2 regions of the Paenibacillus sp. CFBP13512 genome follow, and region 1 is predicted to be linked to the other one. Evidence: riboswitches for the same ligand, from Rfam matches in the RefSeq annotation. Region 1 holds a riboswitch; the other holds the start of a gene.
What was found. A riboswitch is a leader RNA that binds a small molecule or an ion and turns the genes downstream of it on or off. The one in region 1 is predicted to bind FMN.
Positions count from the first base shown of each region.

Region 1 (16,819 bases):
GTGATGCACCGATCGAGCCACTTGATCCCATGCTTGGTATTCATGCGGCTGTCACTCGTCGCAAACCTCATAGTGCAGAGCCTGTAGAAGGCTATTTACCGCAGGAGCGACTGACTATAGCGGAAGCTGTACATTTATTTACAGTCGGTAGTGCACAAGCGGCAGGCGAAGAACAAGAGCGAGGTAGTATTCAAGTTGGCAAAGCTGCTGATTTTACAGTACTGGATCGAGATATCGCAACAGATTCAGAGTCTTTGTTACAGACTCAAGTTAAGATGACCATTGTTAATGGACATATCGCTTATCAAGCCTAGTAAACTGTAGTTATTCTATTTAGCACATCATGAACTCAAAAAACACCTATAGATGATCTGCTTTTTTGGACAGAGCTTATGTATAGGTGTTTTTTTATATTGGATTAACGAATAATATGGTGTTGCAAAAAATCTAAAAAGTCTTGTTGCATGGTGCCGAGTGGCAAGATTTTTTTGATGATTCGAAACCGCCAGCGTTGACCGTTACTTTGAAATGACCATAAAGCATCCAGCAAACTGCCTGTATTATAATTCTGCTCCTGTAGATCAGTCACTGGAATCTCTAGAGTATGTATGACTTTTGATGAGAAAAAATTAAGAAATAAAATGATTAGCTTATCATGATTTAGGAGCAATATCGTTTTACTAGAATAGGAGGCAAAACTTTGAGACTGGGCATAACAGATCTGCGTATTGGCTTCTATGTACGGTGTAGTTAGTTTGCGAATAAGCTTTTTGTGGATAAATAGCATCATCAAGCACCTTTCTATGTGAATAATAAAGAACTTACAATGGGTGACAACATACATTATCTAACTATAAAAAAGTCAATTTATTATACAATATTAGTAATAGACAAGTCATGCGACAAGTCATTTTCAAAAGAATAATATTCATAATGACTATCTACAAAAAAGGTAGAAATGGAGCTTTCTTGATTTTTAATTGTTTCGATGATATGATTTCAGCATCACAGCAAAATCGTGATTATAATTTCATACGTTATCCTTCGGGGCGGGGCGCAATTCCCCACCGGCGGTGTTGAGATCAAGTTTGTATAGGTCTCTAAGTCCGTGACCCGGCTATGTGTTGTATAATCATAGACGGTGGATCTGGTGAGAATCCGGAGCCGACAGTATAGTCTGGATGGGAGAGGGATACAGAAGTCGCTTGCATAGCGATTTCTGAATTAAGATGCACTTATTTGAGTGTATAGTTTACTATTTTCAGGAAGCAATAATCTGTGGATAACAGGTTTATTTGGTCTCTGATGATAGTCTATATATTGAAAATATGTTGATATTGGATCAGTGGATCAAGCTGAGCCGATAGTAGATATACAGTTTTGTGCTGTACATTTACAGACATACGATCGCCATCAAATAAGCACATTCCATTCTTACTCCTATACATGAAGATGTTAAGCCCTGTAAACATTCGGATATTATTCCGGTTTACAGGGCTTTTTGCTTGTCATTGTATCATTTTAACCTTTATAATTTAGTTATTAAATTATGAATAGTAACTAAATATGAGGATACGAATATGTGAAATCATTACCGTATAGATGATCTATTGCATGGTGCGGTATGAAAGATCTATTGTATCGAAGGAGCCCTTAATCATGAACGTAATCAATGATGAATTTTACATGACACTAGCACTAGATTTAGCAGAAAAGGCTCAAGGGCAGACAGATATCAATCCTGTTGTCGGTTGCGTAGTCGTCAAAGACGGCAGAATTGTCGGCATGGGAGCCCATTTACAACGTGGAACCGGACATGCTGAAGTCCATGCGCTCAATATGGCAGGAGATCAAGCAGAAGGTGCAACAGCGTATGTGACATTAGAGCCATGCAGTCATTATGGCAAAACGCCTCCTTGTAGTGATCGTCTGATCAAAGAAAAAGTGAAGCGGGTTGTGGTGGCAGCAGTAGATCCGAATCCACAGGTAGCTGGTTCAGGTATCGAAAAGCTACGCAGTCATGGGATTGAAGTGGTGACAGGAGTACTGGCTAAGCGATCAGAACGACTGAACGAAACATTTAACAAATATATTACAACAGGGCTACCTTTCGTAACGCTCAAAACAGCCAGTACGTTAGACGGTCGTCTGGCTTCTCGCACAGGGGATAGTAAATGGATATCCAATAGCGATGCTCGTACGATCGTTCATACGATGCGTCATCGTCATCAAGGCATTATGGTAGGCATTGGTACAGTATTGGCTGATGATCCTGAGCTGACCACACGTACAGAAGTGACAGGTCTTCAGCCGACTCGAATTGTGATTGACTCGCAACTTCGTATTCCTGATACCGCCAAGTTATTAAATACAGAAGTGGCTCCTACGATTATTGTCACAACATATCAAGCGAATCGAGATCGTATCCATGAACTACAAGAACGTGGAATCACAGTCATTATCTGTGGTAGCGGCCCGTATGTGGATCTTCCTTTTGCGATGAAAAAGCTTGGCGAACTGGAGATATCTTCGATTCTGTTAGAAGGTGGAGGTACGCTGAACGGTTCGATGCTTGAAGCTGGATTGATCGATCGAATCACTTTATTTTTTGCTCCCAAAATTATCGGGGGTACATTATCCACTTTTGCATTTGACGGATTTGAAAAAATGAATCAAGCAGTCACTTTAGATGAACTCGAAATAGAGACGTTAGAGGACAATGTTTATATCAGTGGATTACCACGTTATCATCACCTATAACCTTGGAGCAGATCAGCTTTATCGAAAGGAGGATATCTATCTATGTTCACCGGATTGATCGAAGAAATAGGAACACTGAGACAAAATGGACGACGTGGTGAAACGATGGTTCTGGGTATTAACGCATCACGTATTATGGACGGGCTTCAAATTGGAGACAGCGTAGCATGTAACGGGGTCTGCTTAACAGTAACCACGATTGCAGGTTCGATGTTTACAGTAGACGTAATGCCAGAGACTTATCGGTCGTCCAGTCTTAAAGAACTGACGACAGGCAGTCCGATTAATCTAGAGCGGGCGATGATCGCTAACGGACGCTTTGGAGGGCATATTGTACAAGGTCATGTCGATGGAACAGCGCATATTGAGCAGATACAGAGTAACCAGAATGCTGTGATTTTCCAGATTGCACCGACAGATCATGATTTATTTCGTTATATCATTCCCAAAGGTTCAATCACAGTCGATGGAATCAGCTTAACGGTAGTATCGGTAACCAGCACTTCGTTTACAATCTCGATTATTCCTCATACGCTTAAAGAAACAGTGCTTGCTTACCGCAAAGCAGGCGACATGGTCAATATTGAATGTGATGTGCTTGGTAAATATGTCGAACATTTATTACAGTACCAATCGAATACAGCTAATGATGCAACCCATCAGAAAAAGCCATCAATCACCAGTCAATTTTTGCAGGAAAATGGATATATGTAAGCGCTTGGCAGTATAAGCGCGAAAGAGTTCAATAAAAAAATGATTTTTGCAAAGCAAAATATCTTACAGTAAGCGCTTGGCAGTATAAGCGCGAAAGAGTTCAATAAAAAATGATTTTTGCAAAGCAAAATATCTTACAGTAAGCGCTTGGCAGTATAAGCGTGAAAGAGTTCAATAAAAAAATGATTTTTGCAAAGCAAAATATCTGACAGCAAGCGCTTGGCAGTATAAGCGCGAAAGAGTTCAATAAAAAATGATTTTTGCAAAGCAAAATATCTTACAGCAAGCGCTTGGCAGTATAAGCACGAGAGAGTTCAAAAGGAGGTTATATCAATGAATCATGCATCTACCCACTTACATTCTATCGAAGAAGCGTTAGAAGATTTGAAGCAAGGAAAAGTGATTATCGTGGTTGATGATGAAGATCGGGAAAATGAAGGCGACTTTATCGCTTTAGCTGATCGTGCGACTCCTGAAGTCATCAATTTTATGGTCACTGAAGGTCGTGGTCTGGTATGTGCTCCGATCACGAGTGAGCGTGCGACAGAGCTAGAACTGATTCCTATGGTTGCGCAAAATACCGATTATCATGGCACGGCTTTTACAGTATCTGTAGATCATATCAGTACATCTACAGGAATCTCTGCACAAGAGCGATCCATGACCGTCATCGGTCTGACCGATCCAGAAGCAACAGCATCTCATTTTCGCCGTCCAGGTCATATGTTTCCATTGATTGCGAGTGAAGGCGGTGTACGGCAACGTGCAGGACATACAGAAGCCGCTATTGATTTGGCTCGCTTATGTGATGCTCCACCTGCCGGTGTGATCTGTGAAATTATGAATACCGATGGTACGATGGCACGTTTGCCAGAATTACAGAAGATCGCAACACAACATCAGCTCAAATTGATCAGCATTCAAGCGTTAATTACCTATTTGGAACAGACATCTCCAACGCTTCATACTAACTAATTTATCGAAAAGAGGATGAACACTATGGCTAATATTTTTGAAGGACATTTAATCGCGCAGGATCTTAAATTTGGTATTGTTGTTGGACGTTTTAATGAATTTATTACGACCAAACTTCTAGGCGGAGCACTGGATGCACTCAAACGTCACGGAACCGCTGAAAATGATATTGATGTGGCATGGGTGCCAGGAGCATTTGAAATTCCTTTAGTTGCACAAAAGATGGCTGAAAGTGGAAAATACGATGCAGTCATTACACTGGGAACTGTGATTCGTGGTTCTACTACCCATTATGATTATGTATGTAATGAAGTCGCCAAAGGCGTATCTGCTATTAATTTAAAAACAGGTGTACCTGTTATTTTCGGAATTGTAACGACTGAAAGTATCGAGCAAGCGATTGAACGTGCAGGAACCAAAGCAGGCAACAAAGGCTGGGATTCCGCAAATGCAGCTATCGAAATGGCGAATTTAACGAAAATGATGAAATAAGATGTACCGTATAATAATCAAATAGAAAGCAAAAAAAGGGCAGAAACAGGATTTGCCCTTTTTTTGCTGAATATATACTGTGAAAAGTGCGCGATTGAGATACAATAAGAGATGAGAATCTATTGATTAAGAGGAGTGGTCCAGTGACGACTGTACTGTACAAACTGGAAACGTTTGAAGGGCCGCTCGATTTGTTGCTTCATTTAATTGATGAATCCGAAATTAATATCCAGGATATTCCGATCAGCAAAATTACAGATCAATATCTGGAATATCTTCATAGCATGAAAGAATTGGAACTTGAAGTGACCAGTGAATTTCTAGTGATGGCAGCGACATTATTGTCAATCAAAAGCAAGTTGCTATTGCCACGTCCGCCTGTGATAGAGATGGATGATTTTGATTATTATGAGGAAGACGATCTGGACCCGCGTGCAGAGTTGGTACGCAAGCTGGTAGAATACCGTAAGTACAAGGGAATTGCGGTTCATTTACGGGAAATGGAAACCGAGCGTAGTCTGATTTTCACAAAAGAACCGGAAGACTTAACTGCTTTTATGCCAAAAGATGATGTGAATCCAGTAGAAGGACTGCACACGTTAGACTTGATGGAAGCTTTTCGCAAAGCGCTTCGTAAAGTCGTTCGTCGTACACAAGTCACAAGGATTCAGCGTGATGAGATTTCGGTCAAAGATCGGATACGTGAAGTCTCTACCCGTTTTCAAGGATTAGGTAAAGGAGAAAGCTTGTTGTTTTCCAAACTGCTACACCAGGAAATGTATCGTCATGAGATCGTGGTGACTTTTTTGGCTGTGCTGGAATTAATGAAAATGAAGCAAATTTCCTGCTACCAAAGCCGGCTTTTTGACGATATCGTGATGGAGTGGAGAGGTGAAATAAGTAACAATGAAGTCCCAGAAATTGAAGTCGATTATTGAAGGTATGTTATTTCTGGCTGGAGAAGAAGGATTGAATGCGAAGCAAATTTCAGAAGTAACCGATCAACCGGTACAAACGGTACAGATCGCTATCGAAGAATTGCAAGCTGATCTGAAGAAAGCAAGACGGGGGATTCAAGTCGTTAATATTGCAGGAGGGTATCAGTTATCAACGATACGTGCCCATGCGGAATATTATGAACGATTGGCATATTCGCCTTCCCGTTCTTCATTATCTCAAGCCGCACTTGAAACGTTATCTATCGTAGCGTATCGCCAGCCGATTACACGTATCGAGATTGAAGAAATTCGTGGTGTCAAATCAGAGCGTGCGATCTATACGTTAGTGAACAAAGATTTGATTCAAGAAACAGGACGGGCTGAAGCGATTGGACGACCTATTTTATACGGTACAACCAAATCGTTTTTGGATTACTTTGGTCTTGGTAATATTCGTGAACTCCCTGATGCGTCTGCTTTTGAAAATGCAGATGATTTAGAAGGGGAAACACAGTTATTATTCGATCGTTTGGAAGAGAAAGTGCATAGTGAAGATATAGTAGAGCTAGAAGAATTAGGTGAAGAACTAACTGAAATTGCAGAAGATATTCTTTCAGAATCTATTTCGAGTACAGAGCAATCATCATCAAAAGAGACTACACTACCATCATCCACGTCTTCCAAAGATACATCGATCGAAGACTAAATCGTATATCCTCATATAAAGGATACGATTCGAGCAATATCATCTCATAAACGAAAAAAGCAAAAACGATTTCGAGAATATCCGAAATGGTTTTTGCTTTTTTTGTTAGGATTTACTTTTTCAATAGCAAATAAAGAAAATAAGGAGCTCCGATTAAGGCTACAACGATCCCCGCGGGCAACCCATCAGGATCAGACAAGTTGCGACCGATCGTATCTGCAACCAGTAATAACCATCCACCGATCAGAATAGCTACAGGCACAAACAATTGATGACGTGGCCCGACAAGCGCTCTAGCGATATGGGGAGCCATCAGTCCGATAAAAGCAATACCGCCTGTTACAGATACGGCAGACGCAGCAAGCGCCACAGCAGCTAACATGAGTAAAATACGATCTTTTTGAATCGGTACCCCCGCACCAATCGCAGTACCTTCATTTAGCGCTAACAGATTCAGAGAGCGACATTTATACAGTATAAAGGGAGTCAGAATAATCAGCCACGGTAATAGAGCGATGACAAACGGCCAATCGGTTCCCCATACATTGCCAGCTAACCATCTTGAAATAAAATCGACTTTTACCCGATCTACGGAGGAGATTAATACGATCATTACACCGGATAAGGCGAGAGAAAATCCAACACCTGTAATAATAAACTTCATCGGTTGCATGCCTTCTACACGATTATACGAAAATAGATAAATGAATATCGCTGTAATCAATGCCCCTAAAAAAGCCACGATAGGTAATATGTAGACAAACGTCCCCACTTCAAGCGGTGCAAATAAGAAAAATACAGTAACCCCTAGACCTGCTCCTGCATTAATCCCGATAATACCCGGATCAGCAAGTTCATTACGGGTGACTCCCTGCAATACACAACCAGACAAAGCCAGTGCCATTCCTGCAAGTAAAGTCACCAACATACGGGGTAATCGAATAGAAAAGAGTACAAACTCATCTACAAAAGTACCTTGTCCAAGCAATGTTGGAATCAGCCGATCATACGATACCGAAGAAGACCCAACACTCAAAGCTATTACCATCGTAATCAAAATAACAACGGTGAATACAACAAGAATCATTTTTTGGTAACGGGCAGGTTGTAATTGTTTTATCATAATGATCGCACTCCTTTACGTACAATCAGTAGAAAGAAAGGTAGACCTATAATCGCGACAATCGCTGCTAATGGTGTCTCAAAAGGAGCATTGATCATGCGTGCAAATGTATCTGCAAATACCATAAATGTTGCGCCTGCAATCGCAGATAGTGGCAAAATTGTTCGATAATCAGTACCTGCAACCATACGTACCAGATGAGGAATCATTAGCCCGATAAAAGCTAGATTTCCAACCAATGCGACGGATGCACCTGCAAGTAATGTAATTAATACAAACAACACCATTTTGATCTGTTGCGTTTGCAGTCCTAATCCTACAGCAGTACTCTCATTCAAGCTAAGGATAGTGAGTTGTCTTGAACATAGAATAGCAATCACAATACAGATCACGATAACAGGTGTAATACTTTGAATCTGTCCCCATGTTGTACCGATCAATCCGCCAGATGTCCACATCGTGACACTTTTCGAAATTTTGAATTGTAGACTAACTCCTTCAGCCACAGCAGATAATAAAGCTGAAACGGCTGCTCCTGCTAGCACCATACGTAGCGGTGACATGTTGCGTTTACGAATAGCGGTTAATCCAAATACGAGAAGCATACCTACCGCTGCTCCGATAAAACAAGCGATCATAATACCAAAATATCCAATCGAAGGTAAAAAAACTAAAGCAATAGCAAGTGCTGCATTCGCACCGGAACTTAATCCAAGCAACCCGGGATCAGCCAAAGGATTACGAGTTAATCCTTGCATAATCGCTCCAGCCACAGCAAGTGCTGCTCCTACCAAGACACCTGCAACTTCGCGTGGAAGACGAAGTTCACGAATAATAGAGATATCTCCACCGGTCACTTGAGGATGAAATATCGCATTCCAGATATCAGATAATGAGATACTTTTAGCACCCACCATAATAGCGACGACGAACACAACAACAAATAATAATATCATCAGTACCAATTTGATAAGAAAAGAACGGAAATGTTTTGCAGTCATATCATTTTTCATTATACGGATCGTTTCCTTCTCTGTATTTAGAAAAGAAGGAACGCTAGGCGCCCCTTCTTTTCATTTGTAATTTAGATTTAAGACTGACCTAGCAACGATTTCGTAATAAAGTCTAACTGATAATCTAAAGATGCCGCATCATTGAAATAGAATCCACGTGCATCGACTTCAAATACATGTTTGTTTTTAACCGCTGGAATATTTTTGTACGTATCTGTATTCTGGAATGAAGCATCTACGCTCGGGTCTTTACTATAGAATACATAATCGCCTAGATATTCAGGTAATACTTCAAGCGATAGATCATAATATCCTTTTTCAGAGGTCATTTCTTTCACTTTATCAGGCATTTTGAGACCCATTGCTTGATAAATGATCTCAGTACCACGTCCCCAAGCACTACCGAATATATAGAGTTGCTTGGAATCGCCTTCCATCACGGTTACAGTAGCATCATCGCCAATTTTAGCTTTGATTTCTGTACCTGCTTTTTGTGCACGTTCTTTAAAATCAGCGATCCATGCAGCGCCTTTATCTGCTTGGTTCACCGCTTTAGCGATTTCTTCAACCTGTTTCAAATAATCGACTTTGTTATACGTATAAGCAACAACTGGAGCAATTTTTTTTAATTTATCCATGTTTTTAGTATCGCTTGCAGCAATAATCAAATCAGGTTTGAGTTCAATCATTTTTTCTATATTTTCATCTGATACTTCAGCGACATCTTTTAATTGTTCTGCAAAGTTAGGATCAGCTTTTGTCCATGAATCTACACCAACCAGTGGAACACCAAGAGCAATCAAGTTGCCTGCATAACCTGCTAAAGCAATAACACGTTGTGGGTTAGCTGGAACTTCTACAGGGCCTGTCTCAGATTGATATGTAATGGTACCTGTAGCTGCTGGAGTAGAAGTGCTTGCTTCTGAAGAACTTGTATTGCCTGTAGTTGCCTGCTTTTCCGACGCATTACCACATGCGCTTAATACCAACACAATCACCATCATTAATGGTAACAACAATTTTTTCATACGTTAATTCTCCTTTTAGATAGAATGAAATTGATAATCATTATCATACAATGACTCTCAAACTTTAAATCCAAGCGTTTTCTTTGTCAATATTTATTTTAATTATGATATTAAAATAACGCTTAAATATGGTAAATACTACAGATGAAATACAGATAGCCAAATAGATGGGATAAGCTAGTATATAAAATAGAAAAACGGTGTATTCTATTGCAAACTGCCGTATTTAGTAATGAAATACCGCAACATAGACGTTATAGCATATCAGCCGATTTGCTTCTTAAATCTAGTCGTAGTAAGGTGTACTCATAACCTAATATTGGAAGGATGAATTTGTCTTATGACTAATTTGCAAGCGCTACAATTTCGTCAATCGTTAAAGCAATGGACTTTCAAAGCTGTCGATGAATCAGAGTGGTTACCAGCTACTGTGCCAGGGACAGTGCATACTGATTTATTAGATAATGGTAAAATTTCGAACCCTTTTTATGGTACTAATGAGAAAGACGTGCAATGGATTGATAAAAAGGACTGGGAGTACATAACAACAATTGATGTCGAAGAAAATGTGATGAATCATTCGCATATTGAACTTGTTTTTGCAGGTTTGGACACCTATGCAGAAGTATATGTAAATGAACAACATGTATTGTCAGCCGATAATATGTTCCGTACATGGCGTGCAGATGTGAAGCCTTACATCCGATTAGGTGCCAATCATATTCGTATTCATTTCCGTTCCCCGATTATGGAAGACTTACCGAAGCTTGAAGCTTTAGGTTACGGATTACCGGCAACCAATGATCAATCTGAAGTTGGCGAGCTAGGAGACAAAAGAGTTAGCGTTTTTGCTCGTAAAGCGCCTTATCATTATGGATGGGATTGGGGTCCACGTTTTGTTACGAGTGGAATCTGGCGTGAAGCCGAATTAGTGGCATGGTCAGATGTGCGTATCGAAAATGTATATATTCGTCAAAATCAAGTGCATGCTGAATCTGCCGATCTAACAGCAGTTGTGCAAATTTATTCCGAACAAGAACGTCAGGTTAATTTGCGTGTTTATGCTGACGGACAAAATTGGGAGCAGATTGTAACTTTGGCTGAAGGTACAGATGCTGTACAGATTCCTTTAACGTTAAATAATCCTAAATTGTGGTGGTCTAGAGGACTCGGCGATGCTTATCTGTATACGTTTACAGTGGAAGTGTTAGAGCAGAATCAGACACTAGCTGTCAAATCAGAACGCACAGGTATTCGCGCTATTCGTCTGGTTACCGAACCACATCCTGATTATCCAGGAACTTCGTTTTATTTTGAACTGAACGGTGTACCGGTATTTGCCAAAGGAGCTAACCATATTCCAAATGACAGCTTTTCACCACGAGTGACATTAGAGCGCTATCGTCATGAGATTGTGACTGCTGTGGAATCGAATATGAATATGCTGCGTGTATGGGGCGGCGGTATTTATGAAAATGATGAGTTTTATGACCTCTGTGATGAGTACGGTATTCTGGTATGGCAAGACTTTATGTTTGCTTGTAGTATGTACCCGGGGGATGAAGAGTTCTTAGATAGTGTGCAAGCAGAAGCAGAAGATAATATTCGTCGTCTACGCAATCATCCAAGTATTGTGCTTTGGTGTGGTAATAATGAGATTGATTCAGCTTGGTCTCAATATGTGGAAGATGGCGGTTGGGGTTGGAAAAAAGATTATAATGCAGAACAACGTACTCAAATCTGGGCAGATTATGAAGCACTGTTCCATGAGTTATTACCAGAAGTCGTGCAAACCGAACATCCAGGGATCTCGTATTGGCCTTCTTCACCTATAGTTGCAGTGACAAATAACGAAAAACAGCATACTCATGGTATTACAGATTCTGGAGATATTCATTATTGGGGAGTATGGCATAACAGCGAACCATTTGAGCGGTACAACACATATATTGGACGCTTTATGAGTGAGTACGGTTTTCAATCGTTCCCAGAATACAAGTCTGTTCGTACGTATGCTGAAGAATCAGATTTGGAATTGGAATCTGAAGTAATGCTACGTCATCAGAAAAATGGTGCAGGTAATCGACTAATCAAAGAATATATGGATAAATATTTACCAGCACCTAAAGAATTCCCTTCCTTCTTATATATGAGTCAAGTTCTGCAAGCCGAAGCGATGAAAACAGCGATTGAAGCTCATCGTCGTCGTAAACCTTATTGCATGGGAACATTATACTGGCAAATGAATGATTGCTGGCCTGTAGCATCATGGTCAAGTATGGATTACTATGGTCGCTGGAAAGCAGTTCAATATTATGCCAAACGTAGCTTTGAAGATATTTTGATCTCGATTGATCAATCGGTCTCAGGCAAAGTTGATATTCATCTAGTTTCGGATCTGATTGCACCCAAGTCACTCACTGTACGCGTGAAAGTACTTGGACTGGATGGAACGTTGTACAAAGAAATGCCGCAATCTCTTACACTTGCAGGTGGAGAAGCGATCAAAGTATTGTCTGTGACGACAGAACAGTTACTTGGAGATGTTCATCCAGCTGAAGCGATACTGGTAGCCGAATTGGAGCATGAAGATCAATTGATTCATGCAGAGATCGCTTACTTTGTGTCTGCGCCTGAGCTATCATTGCAACAGCCACATCTTCAGATCGTAGAAACAGAAGTCGATGGTGTGGTTGCCTATCAATTGACTACTGATGTATTAGCACGTCAGGTCTGGTTATCTAGCGAAAATGAAGGAATCTTTAGTGATAACTTCTTTGATCTGATTCCTGGCGTGACGAAGACTGTTCAATTCAAGAAGTTACAGACACTACAAGAAGTGGAAGAAGCCGCTCATAGCCATGTGGAGTCTAATATTGTGCAGAAACCTGTACCTCATTTACCTCATTTTGTTCCTGCAAAGCCAGAAGGTTTGCAGATTCAATCGATGGCAGATTTTATTCATCTTTCATAAGAAGCGATCTATATGGATTGAATCGACAGTTTTCCTTTTAAATATATCCTTTCAAAATCACATGAAACTCCCTAAAATCACAATAAACTTGGGGAGTGTCTTGTGATTTTGTGCATAGATGAGTATCATTAGTGTGAGGTGAATTAACTATTATGGAACGATTGCAAAAAATATTAGCACAAGCAGGTATAGCTTCCCGACGCAAATGTGAAGAGTTAATTGTTGCGGGTAAGGTAACTCTGAACGGCGAAGTAGTAACTGAGCTTGGAACCAAAGCAGATCCAACAGTGGATGAGATTATTGTCAACGGACGATCAATTGCTGCGGAGAAAAAAGTATACATTATGTTCAACAAACCTAAAGGTGTAATTACAAGTGCTTCTGATCCAGAAGGACGTAAAATTGTAGGCGATTATCTTAAAGGTGTTCGTGAGCGTGTATATCCTGTAGGACGACTGGATTATGATTCAGAAGGTCTTTTGATTTTGACCAATGATGGGGAATTAGCTAATCGCTTAACTCATCCAAGACATCATGTACCCAAAACGTATCATGTAACCGTAGAAGGCGTACCACACGGTACAGCACTAGAGAAGTTCCGCCAAGGAATTCAATTGGAAGACGGTATGACTCAACCTGCTGAAGCAGATTATTATGATATCGATACAGAGAAGAAACAAGCTACGATACGTGTAACGATTCATGAAGGTAGAAACCGTCAGATTCGTCGTATGTTTGAAGCGTTATCTCATAAAGTAGTTCGTTTGAAACGTATTTCTTTTGGCGAGTTACTGATCGGTAATTTGAAGCGTGGTCTTTATCGCCATTTGACCAAAGAAGAAATTGATAAGCTAAAAAGCAGCGGTAAAGCATAACATAGAGATCATTTATATCCATTGATGACAGCTAGGAGGCTTTAGTGAATGAGTGACCAGATGAATCGCATTTTAGTGGTAGATGACGAAGAACGTATTCGCCGTTTACTACGCATGTATTTGGAAAAAGAAGGTTATGAAATTGATGAAGCGGAAGACGGTGAAGCCGCTCTACGCAAAGCAGTCGCAGAAGATTACGGATTAATTATGCTTGATTTGATGCTTCCCGGTATAGATGGAATCGAAGTATGTAGTCGTTTACGCCAAGTGAAATCAACACCGGTATTGATGCTAACCGCCAAAGGCGAAGAAGTGAACCGTGTGCAAGGATTTGAAGTCGGTGCAGATGATTATGTGGTCAAACCATTTAGCCCGCGCGAAGTGATCTATCGGGTCAAAGCGATTATGCGTCGTTCTTCAGCAACCGCTTATCTGTCTCAAGAAAACAATTCAAGTAATAATATTGTATTCCCGAATTTGATTATTGAGCATGATGCGCATCGTGTCACTGCAAGTGGGCATGAGATTAGCTTGACTCCGAAAGAATACGAATTGCTACATTTTCTAGCGGTATCACCGGATAAAGTCTTTTCACGTGAAGAATTGCTCAAAGATGTCTGGAATTATGAATTTTTTGGTGATTTGCGTACTGTAGATACCCATGTAAAACGGTTGCGTGAAAAACTAAATAAAGTATCACCTGAATCAGCCGCAATGATCACTACGGTATGGGGCGTTGGTTACAAGTTAGAGGTTCCAAAGTAAGTGGACTTCTGGAGAACGCTTGTCGGTAAGTTGTGGCTGACGATTAGCGCATTAGTGGCTTGTGTACTTTTAACACTTGGTTTATTTTTGTTGCCTTATATTGATAGCACATTTACCAATTCCGGTTCAATCAAACGTTTATTTACCTATGTCTCTATCGTAGGATTCTCGATGACTACCTTTTTCGCTCTTTTTTTATTGACCAAAATTACACAACCGATGCAGCAATTAATTCAAGCCGCAGACGGGATTCGCAAAGGAAAGTACAATACACGTGTTTCTTTGCAAACTAGTGATGAAATTGGGCAATTAGCGAGCGCCTTTAATCATATGGCAGAAGAATTGGAAAAGAATATTCAGAATTTACAACTGGAAAAAGAACAAATGGCAAGTATACTCCGCAGTATGGGAGATGCTGTGATTACATTCGATAAATCTGGAAATATGATTCTGCATAATCCACCAGGCGAAATGATTATGGATACATGGCACAAAGCAGGCTGGGAACGTCAAGAACAAGATGGAATCACAGCGGATACCAAAGTGCCCGAACCATTGTATCCGATGTTCCAGAGTGTGATAAGTGAACGTCAGGATCAAAGTTCGAATATCCATGTCAAACAACAAGTCTGGTCTGTTAATATGGCTCCGTTGTACTCAGGAGATGATGTACGTGGAACGGTATCTGTGCTTCGTAATGTAACGGATGAAGTGAAAGCAGAGAAAATGCGACGTGATTTTGTCGCTAATGTTTCTCATGAGATTCGTACACCATTACAGATGATTCAAGGGTATAGTGAAGCATTGCTTGATGGGATGGCAACATCCAAAGAAGAAAGCGATGAATTGGTGCAGGTCATTTACGATGAATCTCTACGTATGGGGAGATTGGTGCAGGATCTATTGGATCTAGCGCGTATGGAAGCCGGACATATCGATATGAACTTCGATCAGATTGATCTGAATGAATTGATGGATCGGGTATATCGTAAATTTACAGTGCGAGCCAAAGAACGAGAGCTCAAGCTGAACTTTGTACGAGACGATTCTCTACAGTTGTATGCAGATGTTGATCGGTTAGAGCAGATCTTCACCAATTTGCTAGATAATGCTTTTCGTCATACTTCTGCCGGTGGCATCATTACAGTAACCGCTCATAAAGAAAAAGAAGTGATTCGTGTCGTATTCCAAGATACAGGTGCAGGAATACCGATTGATGATCTTCCTTTTATTTTTGAACGTTTTTACAAAGCAGACAAAGCTCGTGTACGCGGCGAAGCTGGCGGTACAGGTCTAGGTCTTGCGATTGTACGTAATATCGTAGAAGCCCATCATGGAAGTATTACAGCGGATAGTATATTAGGTAAAGGTACTGAATTTACATTATTACTTCCGATTAAGCATCCTGATGAAGTCTAATCAGATTTGATTTTGAGTATCATCCCCTCCCAGTAGACAGTGAAAAAAGAGATATCATTCAATGATCTCAACGCTGAAAGCTAGAAGGGGATTTTTTGTATATACAAAATAAATAATATTCTAAAGATAATGGACAAAATAAAGAAGCTGCTCGATACAATAATATCTTGTATCAAGCAGCTTTCTTTTATTTAGACTATAAATTATACCAATACCACTTCTTGTGCTTTGTTCAAGTTAGGCAAGTCGACAAGTGCAGATAATACATCTTTGTTGACATCTTTATCTACCGTCAAGATCATAATTGCTTCGCCGCCTTCTTGCTTACGTCCTACTTGCATGGATGCAATATTGACATCTTTTTGACCAAGTAGTGAACCCACATTACCGATAATACCTGGCTTATCGGTATGAGAGATAAGAATTTGGTGACCGCTTGGCAATACATCGACAGAATAATCATTGATGCGCACGATGCGCTCGCCATAACCAGCTAACAATGTACCGGCAACACGAGGTTCTTCGCCGTTTTGTCCTTTAAGACTCACCGTAATCAAGTTAGTAAAGCCTTTCGTCGATGGAGCACTTGTAATGATCACGTTGAGATCTCGTACTTTAGCAAGGTGCATCGAGTTCACGATATTTGCTTCGTCTCCCATATGACGGGAAAGAATACCTTTTAGAATATAACGAGTCAACGGTTGAGTATCGACTTCAGATAGGTCACCTGCATAATCAATACGAATTTCTTGAATCGCTTGTGTTGCCATTTGAGCCGCAAAGCTACCTAATTTCTCACCGAGGGAGAAGTAAGGTTGCAATTTGTTCATCACACTTGCTGCGACTGGAGGCATGTTAACAGCATTTTTGAAAGGCTCATCACGCAAAATGTGCAATACTTGCTCAGATACATCAATCGCTACATTTTCCTGTGCTTCAATCGTAGATGCACCTAAATGTGGAGTTACGATAATTTGAGGATGACTCAAAAATGGATGATCGGCTTGAGGAGGTTCGCTTTCAAATACGTCAAAAGC
Region 1 covers NZ_QGAD01000001.1:133,676-150,494, reverse strand. The annotation lists gene PaeCFBP13512_RS00700 (amidohydrolase) at 1-314, shown strand, start outside; gene PaeCFBP13512_RS23440 (hypothetical protein) at 419-589, opposite strand; FMN riboswitch at 1,037-1,197, shown strand; gene ribD (bifunctional diaminohydroxyphosphoribosylaminopyrimidine deaminase/5-amino-6-(5-phosphoribosylamino)uracil reductase RibD) at 1,660-2,760, shown strand; gene ribE (riboflavin synthase) at 2,803-3,474, shown strand; gene ribB (3,4-dihydroxy-2-butanone-4-phosphate synthase) at 3,808-4,449, shown strand; gene ribH (6,7-dimethyl-8-ribityllumazine synthase) at 4,474-4,941, shown strand; gene PaeCFBP13512_RS00670 (segregation and condensation protein A) at 5,085-5,879, shown strand; gene scpB (SMC-Scp complex subunit ScpB) at 5,848-6,585, shown strand; gene PaeCFBP13512_RS00660 (FecCD family ABC transporter permease) at 6,698-7,708, opposite strand; gene PaeCFBP13512_RS00655 (FecCD family ABC transporter permease) at 7,705-8,709, opposite strand; gene PaeCFBP13512_RS00650 (iron-hydroxamate ABC transporter substrate-binding protein) at 8,799-9,749, opposite strand; gene PaeCFBP13512_RS00645 (beta-mannosidase) at 10,090-12,723, shown strand; gene PaeCFBP13512_RS00640 (pseudouridine synthase) at 12,876-13,598, shown strand; gene PaeCFBP13512_RS00635 (response regulator transcription factor) at 13,647-14,363, shown strand; gene PaeCFBP13512_RS00630 (HAMP domain-containing sensor histidine kinase) at 14,364-15,782, shown strand; gene serA (phosphoglycerate dehydrogenase) at 15,986-16,819, opposite strand, start outside.

Region 2 (16,819 bases), on a different contig from region 1:
AAGGATTTGATGCATCGGATACGAATTATGAAGCTGAAGTCGATTGGGGCTATGGTAAGCAGACGTTAAGTCTTTCTAATGATAAAAAGTCTAAAGCAACCACATCAGGAGCTACATTGCCAGCAGATAGCAAAGCATTGTCTCTACTTGTAGATAATCTTCCAGGGAAATTGAAAAAGTGGAAAGATGGATCAAGCTGGGGTGAAAAGCAGCTAAAAGTGTCTCGTGCTTATGGACCTGTAGTAGCTAGTAAATATGAAGGAACATGGAACGGAATCGATGTGGATGTTGAAATTTGGCCCATTCGCAATGCTTCAGGAACAGGTACAGAGCCAGTGATAGAGATTTCGTTCAAAACCGATGATTACAATACAGCAGCAGCAGATCGTCAACAATTGATGAACTATTTGAATCAAGAAGGTTGGTTAGTGCCACAAGATTCGCTCAAAACACAATTGGTATTAGATCGTTACTAAGAACATCTATTTAAAAATAGACAAAAAAAGAAGCACCCTGCGAGGTGCTTCTTTTGGTTGTTCTATTAGTATCCGCTACGTTCCATATTGCCCATACCTGCAAAGAATGCTGCACCGAAAACAAGAAAGATAACAATGTAAATAACAATAACAATTGCTGCCCATAACAGTCCTGCTTTGGCATAGTTAGCTTTGGTAGGATGAGTACCGCCACCAAAAGCCCATACAAATAACATCACTAGATTGACAATTGGAATAGCTAACAATAAAAGTGTAAGCATCCACTCTTTCACACTGATAATAGAAGCAGGTGCATCCGGTTGCGCAGGCGGGTAACCATTGTTTTGCGAATTATAATCCAAATTTTTCTACCCCTCTCAATTATGTACTGAATATTGTGGAAACATGTAAAGCATCTATAATTATACAACTGTTACAGATATGTGACAATAGAGTAATGCAAAAGAAAATAGTTATATTTTCCATTTTATCAACAAATCTATAAATGTATAGAAACATTCGATCATGACTAGACAGAAATTATATTTGTTGTATAGTATAGTTAATTGATCGGGATTAAATGTTTTAATCTATTGTTAGCTATTTATTTGTACAAAACTATTGCAAGTTACTAAAAGTATCTTTATAATGAGATATATTGAATGTTTGATACAAGAAAGTTTTCAAATCTTGTTTTCATGGTTAAACATGAGAGTAGCTAAATTATACTAACAAACCAAAATCGAATAGAGATCTTCGGGGTAGGGTGCAATTCCCGACCGGCGGTGAACATTTTTTTACAAGTGAAAAAATGGTAGCCCGCGACTCATTTTTCGTTTTATAGAGGAATGACTGATCTGGTGAGAATCCAGAGCCGACGGTAAAGTCCGGATGGGAGAAGATCAACCGATAAGCATGCCAGTGTATTGTAAAATACAGTTGCAGGTTTATTTGATCAAGCCCCCGTTTATTGTACGTTGATAACGGGGGCTTTCCGTATGAGATCTCATATTCAAATTCTAATCACGTAGGGAGTTTGAATCATGGAAAATGCAAGTTATAACATCAAAACAGCATCATCAGCTAGACAGCGTCATATTAAAAGTGGATTTTGGCTTGTTTTTGTAGGCGCCGCTTTATGGGGCGTAGATCCACTGTTCCGAATTATTTTGCTGAAAACAATGACTTCAACTCAGTTGGTATTGTTGGAGCATTTGATTGTTTTTCTAGCGGCAGCTCCGGTATTATGGGTGAACCGTGCTGAATTAAAAGGATTAAAAATGCGCCATATTGGAGCGTTATTGTTCTTATCATGGGGTGGATCAGCAATTGCTACGATTCTATTTACGATGGGATTGGCTCATGGTAACCTCAATGCCGTCTTATTATTACAGAAATTACAACCAATCTTTGCGATCGTATTAGCCCGTATTATTTTGAAAGAAGTATTACCACGTGGATTTGGCTGGTTATTTGCTTTAGCATTAGTCGGTACGTATATTTTAACTTTCGGATTCGCGATTCCGATTGGTCATATGAGTGAATTTGTACAGGTCGGTAGTCTATTTGCTCTAGGTGCAGCTGCATTATGGGGTGGATCTACAGTTATGGGACGCTTAATGGTGGGACAGATGAAATATGAGACCGTCACATCATTGCGCTTTATTATGGCACTACCATTATTGCTTGTATTAACTTGGCATGAAGGTGCAGCTTGGAGCCTATCTGCTGATTCTGGTGGTATCGCAGCGGTATCATTGAATTTGCTAGGTCAAGCCTTATTGCCGGGCTTGCTCAGTCTATTGATGTATTATAAAGGATTGTCGACTACCAAAGCTTCGGTAGCAACATTAGCAGAATTGAGCTTTCCATTAGTCGGTGTCATTATTAACTGGATCGTATTTGGACAATTATTAACATGGGCTCAATTGGTCGGATTCTTGTTAATCTGGGTAGCATTATTCTTTATTTCCAGACGTCAACAACCATCTGATGCCAAAACAGCAGTACCTTCTGCGTCATAAGCTCTGTTGTATCAAAAAGAATATGTTCATCTATCTATAAATAGTAACTTTAATATCAAAAATCCTGTCTACCCAGCGAAATTCCGCTATAGTAGACAGGATTTTTTTAGTTTGTATAAGACAGCGATGTCATAAGATATCGAATATTCAGTAGCTTGTCATCTCAAGCCTGAAAGCATTCTATATTTATTGAATACGTACTAGATCGAAGAAGTCTAACTCTCCATAACCATTTCCTTTACTAAAACGAATCGTATGATTACCTGCTGTCAACGATAGACGTTGCGTCGATAATCCCCAATTTTCCCAACCTTTATTCGTAATAAAAAAGTCTGTTGCATTATTGCTATCGACAGAAAGGCGCAGGGTAGACCAATCCAGTCCATCGGTGCCATTGCCTGTACGTGCAGCTAGCATATAGGTTCCTGTTGTAGGAACATTCACAGAATATTGTACATAACTGCCTGTTGTATCAATATGACCTGCTTTGGACGATCCTGAACCATTAGGGCTTGAAGAAGCATAAGCTGCTCCGCCAAAAGTTCCTTGCTCGCCTTCATAACGGTTGCGATCTGGTTCACCTGATGGAATAGCTATCTGCATATTTGGATTCAGTGGTTGACCAAATTGAGGTGTATTGTCTGTATTCCAGCTGAATTTCTGAGTACGAATTTCTCGGTTCCAGCCTGAATTGTTGAATTTGGCAGCATGATATACAATCCAATCTTCTTTGCCATCAGGAGAAGTGGTAAATGAAGCATGACCCGGGCCATAGACTCCATTAGCAGAAGAGAATACAGGTTGAGCACGTTTGCTCCAAGCCGAAGGGCTTAATAAATTGCTGTTCGTCTGTGCTGTAATTAAGCCTAACGCATAATCATTCGTCCAACTTCCACTGGCAGAATAGATTAGATTAATGTTGTTGTTTTTGATCACCACTTGAGGGCCTTCATTGACGTTAGGTTGATGATTCGTTTCCCATGCATACGTAGGACGAGCAATTTCAACACGTGCAGAATCAATCGTCCACGGATTACTCATATGGGCAATATAAAGATTTTGTCTAACATTATCGGTTCCTTCCCAACCTGACCAAATAAAGTACAATTGTCCGTTAACTGATAGTGGAGTGCCATCGATCGCCCAGCGGTTCGTTGTATCGGTGATTTGACCTTTATCTACCCAAGTGCCTTGCATGGGATTACTGCTCGTATTCTGCATCACATACATACGATGATTAGCATTATCTCCATCGTCTTTGGCATAGTAAATATACCAAGCTCCATTAAGAAAATGAATTTCAGGCGCCCAGACATTTTGTCCACCTGTGGTAATTTCACGTTTTTCAGCAGCATCAATCCCGGTTAATGTTGAAGATTTCCAGATCGTGACATTGTTCCCTGTCGTTTTTGTGAAATAATAGAATCCATCGGTATGCTTATACATCCACGGATCTGCACCATCTTGCATAATGACATTATAAAACTGTTTTTGTACAGATGCTGCTGAAGCCATACTGATACTGGTACTCATAAGCAAAGTGAATAGCAAAAATAAAAATCCTCCTTTGATCATCAATCGACGACTGTTCATTGATTCAACCCCTTTGCATATTCTTGAAATAGAGAACGCTTACAATAGGAACTGTAACGCAGAATAGAGTTGTGGAACAGGACGATATTTTGGATGGATAGACATTCTATTGGAGATATTCAAGAGAGGGTCTGAATGAAGAGTTTAACCGTTTACACTTTGAGATCAAACAGGTACATTAGGCATAATTCGTATGATTGGTTTTACTTAAGGATGAAGCACATCTACAAAGCGAGGTTGAATTAGATGATGAAATGGATCAAACAATCTTTATTTTCGATGACAAAGCTTAAATTATATAGTGTGTTGCTAAGCCTTATGATATTGATGATTGGACTGATAAGTTATGGAGTTTATCGTGGAGGATTATCATCGTTATGGGGTGATGGACAGAGCACAATACCCTCTACGGATTCATCTGCTCCCGAGTCTATTTCAATATCATTTTGGACTCCTTTTAGTGGGGGCGATATTTCATTTATGAATGAATTGGTACAACGGTACAATCGAGAAAATACTGATCATATTGTAGTCACGATGAAAAATAATAAATCAGATGATTACTATACCAAATTATCGACGGCGATCGTGACCGAAGAAGCACCAGATGTAGCGATTGTACATGCATCTATGTTCGCTCAGTATATCCCCGCAGGATTTATACAAAATATAGATAAATTCGCTGCAAAAGCGCAAGTACATTTTACAGACTTTAATCCATCAATTCTTGCAAGAACGATGGTCAATGAACAACATTATGCAATTCCACTGGATACTCATTTTAGCATATTGTATTACAACAAAAAGTGGTTAGCCAAAGCAGGCTTATATCAAGATGGTAAAGTACAGATGCAACCCGGAGAACAAGGATTTGTAGACTTTTTGCAGAAATTACAACAGCATATCCCACAAGATGTTGCTCCTCTAGCTGTACCCAATGTACGTATTGATTCGTTATGGTTATGGTGGTCATTGTATGCTCAGATCGATGGAGGAGGACAATTATATACTTCGGATGGCACACGTGCTTCTGTAAATATGCCTGCCGCTAAGAAATCGCTAGAATTAGTCACTTCACTGTATGATCAACAATTGATCCCGCCGAATATCAATGATGCTTCTAATGAATTTGCACAGGGGAAAGCAGCTTTGCTTTTTCTAGGCGTATGGTCTATTGGTTCGTTTGAAAAAGTACCTGATTTGGATTTTGGGGTCATGCCTTTTCCACAAATCTATGATCATGCTGGATCATGGGGTGATGCGCATACACTTGCTTTTCCAACCCATCATGAACAAGATCCTCAAAAAGTACTTGCGGCGATTAAATTTGCCAACTGGTTAGCCCGGAATGGAGCCATATGGGGAGAAGCAGGGCATGTACCTGCTGTTCAAGCCGAAGCTTTATCACCTGCATATTTGTCGCTTCCATTTCGTAAAGAGTATGTTGCAGAAGCCAATCATGTCGAATATTTCCCCAGTCATCCGAAGCAAATTATGATGAGTGATGCGCTGATTAATGAATTGGAGAAAATCTGGTACGGCAAGCAAAGTGTTGATCAAATGTTAAATCATTTAGAGCCGTTAATTAACCATATTTTGAAGGAGTAAGGGATGCAGATACCTATAAAACATTGGATTCGTCGCTGGAAAAATATGCGGTTGGTCACAAGGCTGATTATTATGAATATCACACTGATTTCGATTCCGTTAGTCATCTCTTCATGGATATCGAGTATTGGCTATTCCGATTCTATTCAAAACAATGCCGGGCAATATCAAGCGGATGTAGTGCGTGAATTTACATCGAATCTAGATGCTTATATGAATGAATTGGTTTTATTATCTATTTTGCCGTATCAATCTCCAGAAATGATGGAGTATCTTGAGCATGACAAGCAAGATCAAGTGATCGATCGATATGAAGATCGTCTACTATTAGAACGTTTTGTACGACGGATTCGGGTCAATGGACGTGTAGATATTGCAGGGGTGGCTTTGTTTACCAATCATACGCATTCGTCTTATGTAGAATTGCCTGATAGCCCCGGTCGATTTGCAGAGTCAGGGGATCGAGAACGATTATTACCTGTAAATACAGCATTATCCGGTAAAGGATATTTTGTCGCTCCTCATGCGGTATTGTCTGATAATGGAACTATATATCAAGTGTTTTCAATTGCGCGTAAGATTCGTAGTCTGGATGATGGTCAAGAATTAGGTACACTGGTGATCGATGTTCCTGCTGAAGCGCTCACAGATCGAATTACTCATCTTGCCGGTTCTCCGACCTCGTTATTTGCCATGATGGATCAGCATAAGCAATTGATTTATAAAAGCCCGTCTTTTCCTGTAGAAGATGCTACTTTGCAACAGTATGGAGGAGAAGGCACATTAACGATAGATAGTGGGCGACAATCCGTGTTGCTTACATATCAGACATCGCCTGTCACGCATTGGACGGTTCTTCAAGCAGTGCCTGTCGCTGTCTTGGTACAGGATGCCCGGCAGGTGAATCGGCAAATGATCTGGTTAGGCGGCATCTGTCTCATTATATCGGTAATTGTGTCGATTTTTCATGCGATGCGAATCACAAGACCGCTTAGTGTATTACGGGATTCGATGAAACTTGTAGAACGGGGAGAATTCGATATTGCTTTGCCAGTACATCAGACCGATGAGATCGGACATTTAAGTCGAACGTTTAATATTATGGTGTCTCGTCTAGGGTCATTAACCTATCGGTTATACGAAACAGAGATTCGAGAAAAAAATGCACAGATTGCTTCACTGCAAAGTCAGATCAATCCTCATTTTCTCTACAATACACTGGGTTCTATCAGTATGTACGCTGAACTCGAAGGCAATCGTGAAGTGGTGCAGATGACCAATCATCTGAGTGCTCTGCTTCGGTATAGTATCGGAAGCGATCATAGTGAAGTTACGATTGAACAGGAGCTAGAGCATGTACGAGGATATCTGTCGATTCAGCGTATCCGATATGATGAGCGATTATCGTATACCATTCATGCAGAACCATTATTGCTACAACATCCGATAATTCGTTTAACGTTACAACCGCTTGTAGAAAATGCAATTATTCACGGCTTAGAACGAGGTCGTGGAGATATTTATATTCAGATAGAAGTGCATAGACAGAATAAACAGATTCAGATTGATGTGATCGACAATGGACCAGGTATGGAAAACGAATGGATTGAAGAACAACATCACCATATGGAAGCAGGGATATTGCCAGAAGGGCCGGGAGGTCATGGATTGGTTAATGTTCATCGCAGAATTGCACTCAAATATGGTAATGAGTATGGCATTACGCTGCACAATCGGGATGAAGGAGGGTTACAAGTGATCGTGACTATGCCTATCGTTGAGGTTGAGCATATAGAGGAGTTCAAGAAAGGAGATACTGATCATGTATAACGTATTAGTCGTTGATGATGAAATGATTTTTCGTAAAGGAATCACCCATTTGATTCATGAATCTAATCTGGAATGGACAGTGATCGGTGAAGCGCGTGACGGACTGGAAGCACTGGAAATGATTCAGGATCAACGCCCTCATTTAGTAATCACCGATATACGGATGCCTCGTATGGATGGTATCCAGCTTCAAGCCACGGTAGCAGAACAGTATCCATCTATTCGCTGTATTGTGCTCAGTGGACATAATGATTTTGAATATGCACGTCATTCGATTCGCAGTGGAGCCAGAGATTATTTACTTAAGCCTGTCAATAAAGAAGAACTGTACACCGCTTTGGGCAAAGTAGAAGCAGAGTTAACCAAAGAAAATGAATCGCAATCGTTAGCAGAGCATATTCCTAGTCAGCAAGTGATCCGACAACAAATATTAAGCAGTCTGATTCATGGCAATAGTGCTTATGATGAAGGTGAATTATTGGATCAAGCGAATATTTCTTTTCCCCATACCGGTATATATTGTCTGATTGTTCAATTGGATCGAGATTCTGTCACAGAACAACGGTATCAACAGAATGATCCTGAACTGTTCTTTTTGTATATTCAACAATTTGTCCGTGAGATCATATTGGAGCCTTTACAAGGTTACACATTTATCGATCATCATCAAGTGGTTGCACTCATTAATAGTGATCACAGTGAACAGACAGCCCGGCAGATTAGATCATTGTCAGGACAATTAATTCGTAGCATTAAACGTATATCCCAGATGACGGTGACGATAGGTATCGGTGGCGGTGTGGCTGATCTCGAATCGGTACCCCAATCTTATCGTGAAGCAGAGACAGCTCTGCTTTATCGTTTGATTTCGGGTGGAGATCAAGTACTTGTCTATGAATCTTCCACAACAAATACAATGCCATTATCCAGATTAGAAGCAGCAGACCGACATTTTTTGGAACAATTATTAGCAGAAGAAAATGGACAAGAATTAACAAAGCAAGTCCAAGCTTTTATCGAACGATTATGCCGTCAGATCAGTAATCCTGAAGTGATCCAACAACAGATCTGCAAAATATTATTAGAGTGTTATGAGATTGCTTTGGATTATAACGTACTCAGTGAATGGCTGAATAAGCAGGATATGGGTGGGATATTACAAAATGTACTACTGATCAATGAACGCCAGCAACTTGCCCGTTATTGTGGGGATTTATTGTATTCGCTGTATGAGCTGATTCAGCGTAAAGAAGGGCATGTGATCCACGCTGTAGATCAGGTAGTACGTTATCTGGAAGAACATTATGCTGAACCGATTACCCTCAGTCTAATGGCAGAAAAAGTCTATTTAAATGCTTCTTATCTCAGCAGTCTGTTCAAAAATAGATTAGGGCATTCATTTGTCGAAGTATTGACTGATATTCGAATTCGAGAAGCGATCAAGCGATTAATCCATAGTGATGAGAAGATTGCGACCATTGCTTATGATACAGGGTTTGTAAATATTCGGCATTTCAATAGAGTATTCAAAACAGAAACAGGTACCACACCCAAACAGTATCGGGATAGTCGTCGTCATTATCAACATCCGGTGTAATGAAGTAGCCACTATCTCATCATCGCTTGAACGCAATATGCACATATAGGCAACAGACCTAAATATATGTCTATACCATCGAAAAAAGCGTCATGGTTCCTTCTTGAAGAATACATTAAGATTTGAAATGTAAGCGTTATCTAAAAACGCACATTCTTCATTATTCGACAAGGGGGTTCTATTGATGAGAAAAACAAAATGGTTGCAAGCCGGTTCTATACTACTGGTTGCTATGTTTATTCTGTCGGCTTGTGCTGGAGGTAGTGCACCTGCTAGTAGTACCGAAAGTGGCAAAACAGGTGGTAAAACACAAATCTCATTCTGGACACCATTTAGTGGTGGAGATGGAGAATTTATGGCGGCAATGGTAGCCAAGTTTAATGAGGAGAACCCAGATATTCAAGTGGAACAGCTAAGTAATCGCTCGGAAGATTACTATACCAAGCTACAGACATCGTTAGCTTCGGATCAAGCGCCTGATCTAGCAGTATTGCACTCCTCACGGATGCCACAATTTGTACCAGCGGGTTATGTGACCCCACTAGATGATCTAGCAGCAGGTTCCAAAGTGGACTGGGATGCATTCAATCCTACGATTTTAGAATCGACGATTTACGATGGTAAACATTATTCGATTCCACTGGATACTCATGCGATCGTCATGTATTACAACAAGACGTATCTGGAAAAAGCAGGCGTACTCAAAGACGGTAAACCTGTATTCGATCCATCACCAGAAGGATTTACCGCATTTTTAACTAAAATTAAAGATGCAGTTCCAGCAGATGTTGCTCCACTTGCACAACCAAGCGTGCGTATAGATGCGTACTGGATGTTCTGGGGCTTCTATAATCAGTTAACTGGTGGAGGGAAGTTCTATGATGCAAATGGCAAAGCAGAACTTAATAATCCACAAGCCAAACAAGCATTAGAATACGTGAATAGCTTGTATACATCCAAATTAATTCCACCGAATGTAAATGATGCGGTTAAATTATTTCAAGATCAACGAGCAGCTGTACTCATCACAGGGGTATGGAGTACCGGATCATTTGAAAATATTAAAGATTTGGACTTTGCGGTAGTACCGATGCCACAAATCTACGATCAACCGGCAACATGGGGCGATTCGCATACATTAGCTTTGCCGAAGCACAGTCAAGAAGACCCAGCGAAACAGCAAGCTGCATTGACGTTTGCCAATTGGCTTGCAGAACATGGGGACATGTGGGCAAAAGCAGGGCATATTCCAAGTGTAACCAAAGTATTGGATTCTCAAGAGTTCAAAGACATGCCATATCGTAGTGATTATGCGCAATCGGCTGACTTTGTGAAATACTGGCCTCGTAATGAAAAACAAGGACAGGTTAACGACAATATTGTCAAAGAGTTCGAAAAAATGTTAGCAGGTCAACAAGACCCAGCGACCACTTTAGAAAAAGCAGATGCTTCTACCAACAAGATTACTGGAAAATAAAGATAGGATCATCACAAAAGAAGCGGAGCGACATAGACATCAACCCGCTTCTTTTGTCTGATCTAGCTGAAGAAAGGAGTCTCATCTATGGGCACCAAATCCTTATCACATCAAGGGTGGATCACAGGCATATTAATGATTTTGCCATATACGATTTTCTTTGCTCTTTTTTCTTTATTTCCGATTTTGTACGGTCTGCGCATCAGTTTTTATGACTGGTCTTTGCTAGGAGATAAAGTTTTTGTAGGCTTTGAAAATTATACCAATCTTATCCAAGACGAAGAATTTCGTAGCAACCTATTGCATACGATCGTATTTACATTGATTAGTGTGCCATTGGTTAGTGGAATTGGCTTATTATTAGCGATTCTTGTTCACAGTATACGTCGGGGGCAGTCTTTTTTTCGGATCTCTGTTTTTATGCCGTATGTGTTATCTGTTTCTGTTATTTCTAGCATTTGGGTGATTTTTTTACAGCCGTACACCGGATTATTTAATCAGATTTTACGTAGATTAGGTTTAATCCATGAAGAGATTTTCTGGTTATCGGAACCGACTTTAGCATGGGCGGCTATTATTATGTCTACCGTATGGTGGACAGTAGGATTTGTATTTATTTTATTTCTAGCAGGGCTTCAAGATATTCCAGCATCTTTTTATGAAGCAGGGCAGATCGAAGGAGCGAATCGCTGGCAGACATTCTGGTATATCACATTGCCATCATTATCACGGATTACGATACTTGTGATTGTGCTTCAGACGATTGCTTCGTTCAAAATATTCGGTCAATCCAAATTGATCACAGGCGGAGGACCCGCAGGAGCTACCAAAACCGTCGTGTTTTCGATTTATGAAAATGGATTTCAGACGTTCCAGATGGGATATGCGTCTGCGATTGCATTTGTACTTATGCTGGTGATTCTAGTGATCTCTTTAGTACAGACTTTTGTTTTACGTAGATTGGAATCTTAGAAAGGAGCGAATGTAGGATGATGGATCGAATCTATTATTATTTTATTCGCATTGTAGCTGTAGCGTTAGCGATCTTTTTTCTTATTCCTGTGATCTGGATGTTGGCTTTATCGTTTACGCCAGAAGGGCAAAGTGTATTTGCTAATGGTTTTCAGCTTTCATTTGTTAATTATCAGAAAGTACTGAGTCAGGCTCCGATCTTCGGGTGGATGGGTAACAGTCTGATGGTGTCTGTGATTACTACAGTACTGGTACTGATCTTATCGTCGATGGCGGCATACGCATTTTCTCGTATTCAATTTCCAGGTAGCAAATTTATGTTTCTGTTGTTCTTATCCGGACTCATGATTCCAGCAGAAGCGACATTGATTCCATTGTATCTGTTTATGCGTGATTGGGGTCTACTGGGAACACGAACTTCGTTGATTTTACCAGCAGTGGCAGGGCCGATGGGGATTTTTATTCTAAAGCAGTTTTTTGATGGATTACCGAAAGACCTTGAAGAAGCCGCACGAATTGATGGAGCAGGTTTTTTCAAAGTCTGGTATAGCATCTTTTTACCTTTGTCTCGTCCTGCGTTAGCTGCATTAGGTATTTTTAGCTTTATTGGAGCATGGAACGATTATGTATGGCCACTAATCTCGATCTCGGACAAAGCCTATATGACGATTACATTAGGATTACCGATGTTCCAGAGTTCGTATGTCCAGCAATATGCGCTTCCGATGACAGCTAATGCGTTAGCCGCTGTTCCAGTCTTAATCGTATTTCTTATTTTCCAGAAACAGATTATTAAAGGGATTGCATTTACAGGTGGGAAAGAATTATAACCACTAAGCTGAACATTAATAGCCGGATCAATCATACAGACATGTATACTTTTAAAGGAGGAATTATGATTGAATACAACAACAACTCGTTCTGAATATCCTAGACCTCAATTCCAACGAGCAGACTGGATCAATCTCAATGGAACGTGGGAATTTGCTTTTGACGATAAACGTGTAGGCGATCAGCAGAAATGGCATCTTGATCAGCAAGCGGTATTCGATCAGAAGATTCAAGTTCCGTTTACTTTTCAAAGTGAGTTGAGTGGAATAGGAGATACTGGATTTCATGATCTGGTCTGGTATCGCAAATCGATTCAGATCCCGTCCGATTGGCAAGACAAACGTACGATTTTACATTTTGGAGCGGTCGATTATACAGCTACAGTCTGGATAAATGGCAAATGGGCAGCCTTTCATGAAGGTGGGCATACTCCTTTTCAAGCAGATATTACAGAGTTACTGGAAGAAGAGCACAATCAGATTATTTTGCGGGTAGAAGATTTTAGTCAAGATGTGACATTGCCACGGGGGAAGCAATACTGGAAAGAAGATTCAGCAAGTATTTTCTATACCCGTACGACAGGCATCTGGCAGACGGTATGGTTAGAAGCAGTAGACCCTGCTCATATTAGCAAAGCTAAATTTACAGCCGATATTGATCGAAATGAAGTTAGAGTACGCTTATTTTATTCTCCATCTACACGTCAAAAAGGAATGCGTACACGATTAACCATTTCTTTTGAAGGCGAATTGGTAGCACAGGATGAATTTGTAGTGACTCATCATGAACATACTCGCTCGATCGGTCTGCATGATTTTAACGATCATGAATTAGGACGTTGGTGGTCACCAGAAAAGCCACATTTATACGATATTCGATTAGAATTGATTGAGCAGGATAACGTAGTAGATGCGGTAGAATCATACTTTGGGATGCGTAAGATTTCGATTGAAAATGGAAAGTTACATCTGAACAATCGACCTTATTTTCTACGTCTGGTATTGGATCAAGGATATTTCCCGGATGGCATTTTAACCGCACCGTCGGATGAAGCTTTTATTCAAGATATTGAGTTGACGCAAGCGATGGGCTTCAATGGTGTACGTAAGCATCAGAAAATGGAAGATCCACGATTCTTATACTGGTGTGATCGCAAAGGATTACTGGTATGGGGAGAAGCGGCAAATGCTTACAATTATTCAGAAGAATATGTACGCCGATTCACGCAAGAATGGCAAGAAGTGATTGAACGGGATTACAATCATCCATCCATTGTCGTCTGGGTTCCTATGAATGAAAGTTGGGGCATTCCTAATGTCAAAAATGATCAGCGTCAACAACAGCATGGACTGGCTCTCTATCATCTCACCAAGTCACTGGATGATACACGTCCTGTTATTTATAATGATGGCTGGGAAATGATGGACACCGATCTGGTAGCGATTCATGATTATGCATGGCAAGAAGAAGTGTTGAATGAACGTTATGCTTCGATTGAAAAGGCTGTACATAGTCTGCCAGGGAATCGAGAGATTTTTGTAGGGGGAGCGACTTATCAAGGGCAACCGATTCTGATTACAGAGTTCGGCGGAATCGCGTATAAAAAAAGTGAGTGGGAAGGCTGGGGATACTCGGGCGCAGACAATGATGAAGATTATCTACAGCGCTTAGCCGCAGTGATTCGTCCGCTACATCGTTCTCCGATTGTTCAAGGATTCTGTTATACCCAGTTGACCGATGTCGAACAGGAGATTAACGGTCTGGTTACGTATGATCGTAAGCCCAAGGTGCCACTAGAAGATATTCGCCGTATCGTTATGAATCAATCTTAAGATTTACCTATACCAAGTGCTGTTTGCTATCTTTTGACTGCTCAAGTCAGATAGTGAACAGCACTTTTTGTACATAGTTAAAAACATATTCTGTTCATCTAAAGATTGTCATAACCCCTAAACTATCCTATACTACAAAGTTGTTACTTTATAATAAGTATACACAGTCAAATCATACTGGATTCAACCCGATAAAGGAGGAATAGTGTTGTCGGATAAAATAGACCTACCTTCTTCTCGTCATAGACGTGCAAAAGATCATTCGACAGAAGAGCTTGCCCGCCGTCTTATCGATCTATCCGGTGGTCCTGATAATATGGTAGAAGTCATTCACTGTACGACTCGTATTCGGCTCAAATTAAAAAATTACGATCAAATCGATGAAGCAGGACTTCTTCAGATCAAAGAAGTGCAAAATATAAACAAACTGCCCGGACAACTACAGATTATTGTAGGTCCTGAGCTGGTCTATAAGTTACATCGCAAAATCAATCTATGGCTTCAACAGCATGAACAAACAGCATTAGAACCTTCTATTTTAGAGTCTAAAGAATCTGAACTGCAAGCTGAACCATCAATGCCATCACCAGATCAGGATCAAAGGTCAGGCATTATGCAGCGTATTATACAGGTAGCGACTATCTTTTCAGATATTCTAATTCCCATCTTACCGCTTTTTATTGCAGCGGGTATCTTATTAGGTCTGGTCACGATTCTGCAATCTTCTGACTGGGTGACAGAGGGTGCGGTCTGGTTCCGATTGCTTCAGTTATTAACAAGTTCTGCTTTTCAAATTATTAGCGTACTGTTCGGTTATCATGCAGTAAGACGATTTGGAGGTACACCTGCGATCGGGGCTGTACTTGGGATTGCAATGTCTCAACCTGATCTAGCGATACTAATAGGTTCTTATGATACGACGGTACAAAATATAGATACGATGGTTACTCCTCAATTCAGTTATCAAGGTGCAATGATGCCGATTATTCTGGCAGCACTGATTATGGCTTGGATAGAAAAAGGAATACGCCGTATACTACCGGCATCAGCATCTACACTTCTTGCTCCAGCCATCAGTCTGATTATCGGTGGGACGCTGGCTATTCTTTTGATTAGTCCGGTCGCCATATGGCTGGGAGAATGGATAGGTCAAGAGTTAGAATATCTCTTTATCTATGGAGGTACATTTTTTGGATTTATTCTGGGCGGTATCTATAGCACGATTGTATTAACAGGACTGCATCAAGGGATACAAGCGCTTGAGGTTGCTTTGATCGCTGACCCTCGTGTAGGCGTTAATTTCTTACTACCGATCTGGTCGATGGCAAATATGGCGCAGGGTGGGGCAGGTCTAGCCGTCTATTTGACCACTCGCAATAACGAATTACGAAAAGTAGCTCTTTCAGGATCGATTACTGCTTTTCTAGGAATAACAGAACCGATTGCTCTCGGAGTTAACCTCAAGTTAGGTCGTCCTTTTTTGAGTGCAGCCATTGGTGGGGCAGTAGGCGGAGCTTATGTCGGCTTTCATCATGTGATCGCTAGCTCATTTGGCTTAACAGGAATACCGATGCTTGTCTATATTATTCCGTTTGGCGAAATGAACTTTATCCATTATATGATTGGATTTCTACTCTCAGCTGGTATAGCTTTTATGACGACTCTGTTGCTCGGTGCAGAAAAGCCAGCTTTTCGATATCATATTTCAAACATTGTTCGTAAATTCACAGGAGGACGTTATGAAAATTAAAAAGATTCTCAATAATAATGCGGTGGTCGTGGATGATCACGGGCAGGAAAAGATCGCTATGGGCGGTGGGATTTCTTTTGAAAAAGGCAAAAATGATATTGTAGATAAACAGCGTATTGAGAAGTTATTTATTCTAGAAGATCAGGAACGGTACGGTTATCTACAAGAGATGCTTCAGACGTTACCGGAAGAAGAGATCGCTGTATCTGAAAGTATTATTTCTTATGCTGAACAAGAGTTACAGATTTCTTTTAATGAACATATTCATATTGCACTAACCGATCATTTGTCATTTGCTCTTGAGCGTCTACGGAGTGGACTGATTATCCACAATACGCTTTTGGAAGAGATTCGCTTATTGTATCCTGCCGAGTTCCAGATCGGTCTTCATGCCAAGCAATTGATTACCGAGCGCTTGCAGATTGATATTCCTGAAGATGAAGTAGGATATATTGCGATGCATATTCATACTGCACGGATGAATGCAGGAGCTCAAGACACAGCAGCAGGTATGGCGGCAATTATGAAAGACATGGTCAAAGATATTGAATATATGTTAAATCAATCTTTAGATCGCAAGTCAGCAGACTATGAACGATTAATGAGCCAACTCAAAAGTATTCTTCAAGAATATCAAAAAGATCAGCCCGGAAGCGAACTGAATCAAGAGCTTATTCAGATTGCTGTAGAGAAATATAAAACAGTATATGAACAGGTAGAAGAGATGGCAGCGAATATGGAAGATGAATATGGTTATCTATTTACAGAGAGTCAATGCGTGTTAATTACTATCGAAGTGAATCGCCTGCTCGAAAGACTGGGTCATCAT
Region 2 covers NZ_QGAD01000004.1:244,118-260,936, forward strand. The annotation lists gene PaeCFBP13512_RS07655 (hypothetical protein) at 1-476, shown strand, start outside; gene PaeCFBP13512_RS07660 (hypothetical protein) at 542-838, opposite strand; FMN riboswitch at 1,225-1,383, shown strand; gene PaeCFBP13512_RS07665 (DMT family transporter) at 1,520-2,500, shown strand; gene PaeCFBP13512_RS07670 (family 43 glycosylhydrolase) at 2,687-4,093, opposite strand; gene PaeCFBP13512_RS07675 (extracellular solute-binding protein) at 4,343-5,701, shown strand; gene PaeCFBP13512_RS07680 (cache domain-containing sensor histidine kinase) at 5,705-7,531, shown strand; gene PaeCFBP13512_RS07685 (response regulator) at 7,524-9,128, shown strand; gene PaeCFBP13512_RS07690 (ABC transporter substrate-binding protein) at 9,313-10,605, shown strand; gene PaeCFBP13512_RS07695 (carbohydrate ABC transporter permease) at 10,693-11,577, shown strand; gene PaeCFBP13512_RS07700 (carbohydrate ABC transporter permease) at 11,595-12,407, shown strand; gene PaeCFBP13512_RS07705 (glycoside hydrolase family 2 protein) at 12,477-14,240, shown strand; gene PaeCFBP13512_RS07710 (PTS transporter subunit EIIC) at 14,449-15,990, shown strand; gene PaeCFBP13512_RS07715 (PRD domain-containing protein) at 15,980-16,819, shown strand, end outside.
Region 2: linked by a shared signal. The riboswitch ahead of PaeCFBP13512_RS07665 (DMT family transporter) and the one ahead of ribD (bifunctional diaminohydroxyphosphoribosylaminopyrimidine deaminase/5-amino-6-(5-phosphoribosylamino)uracil reductase RibD) in region 1 are both predicted to bind FMN.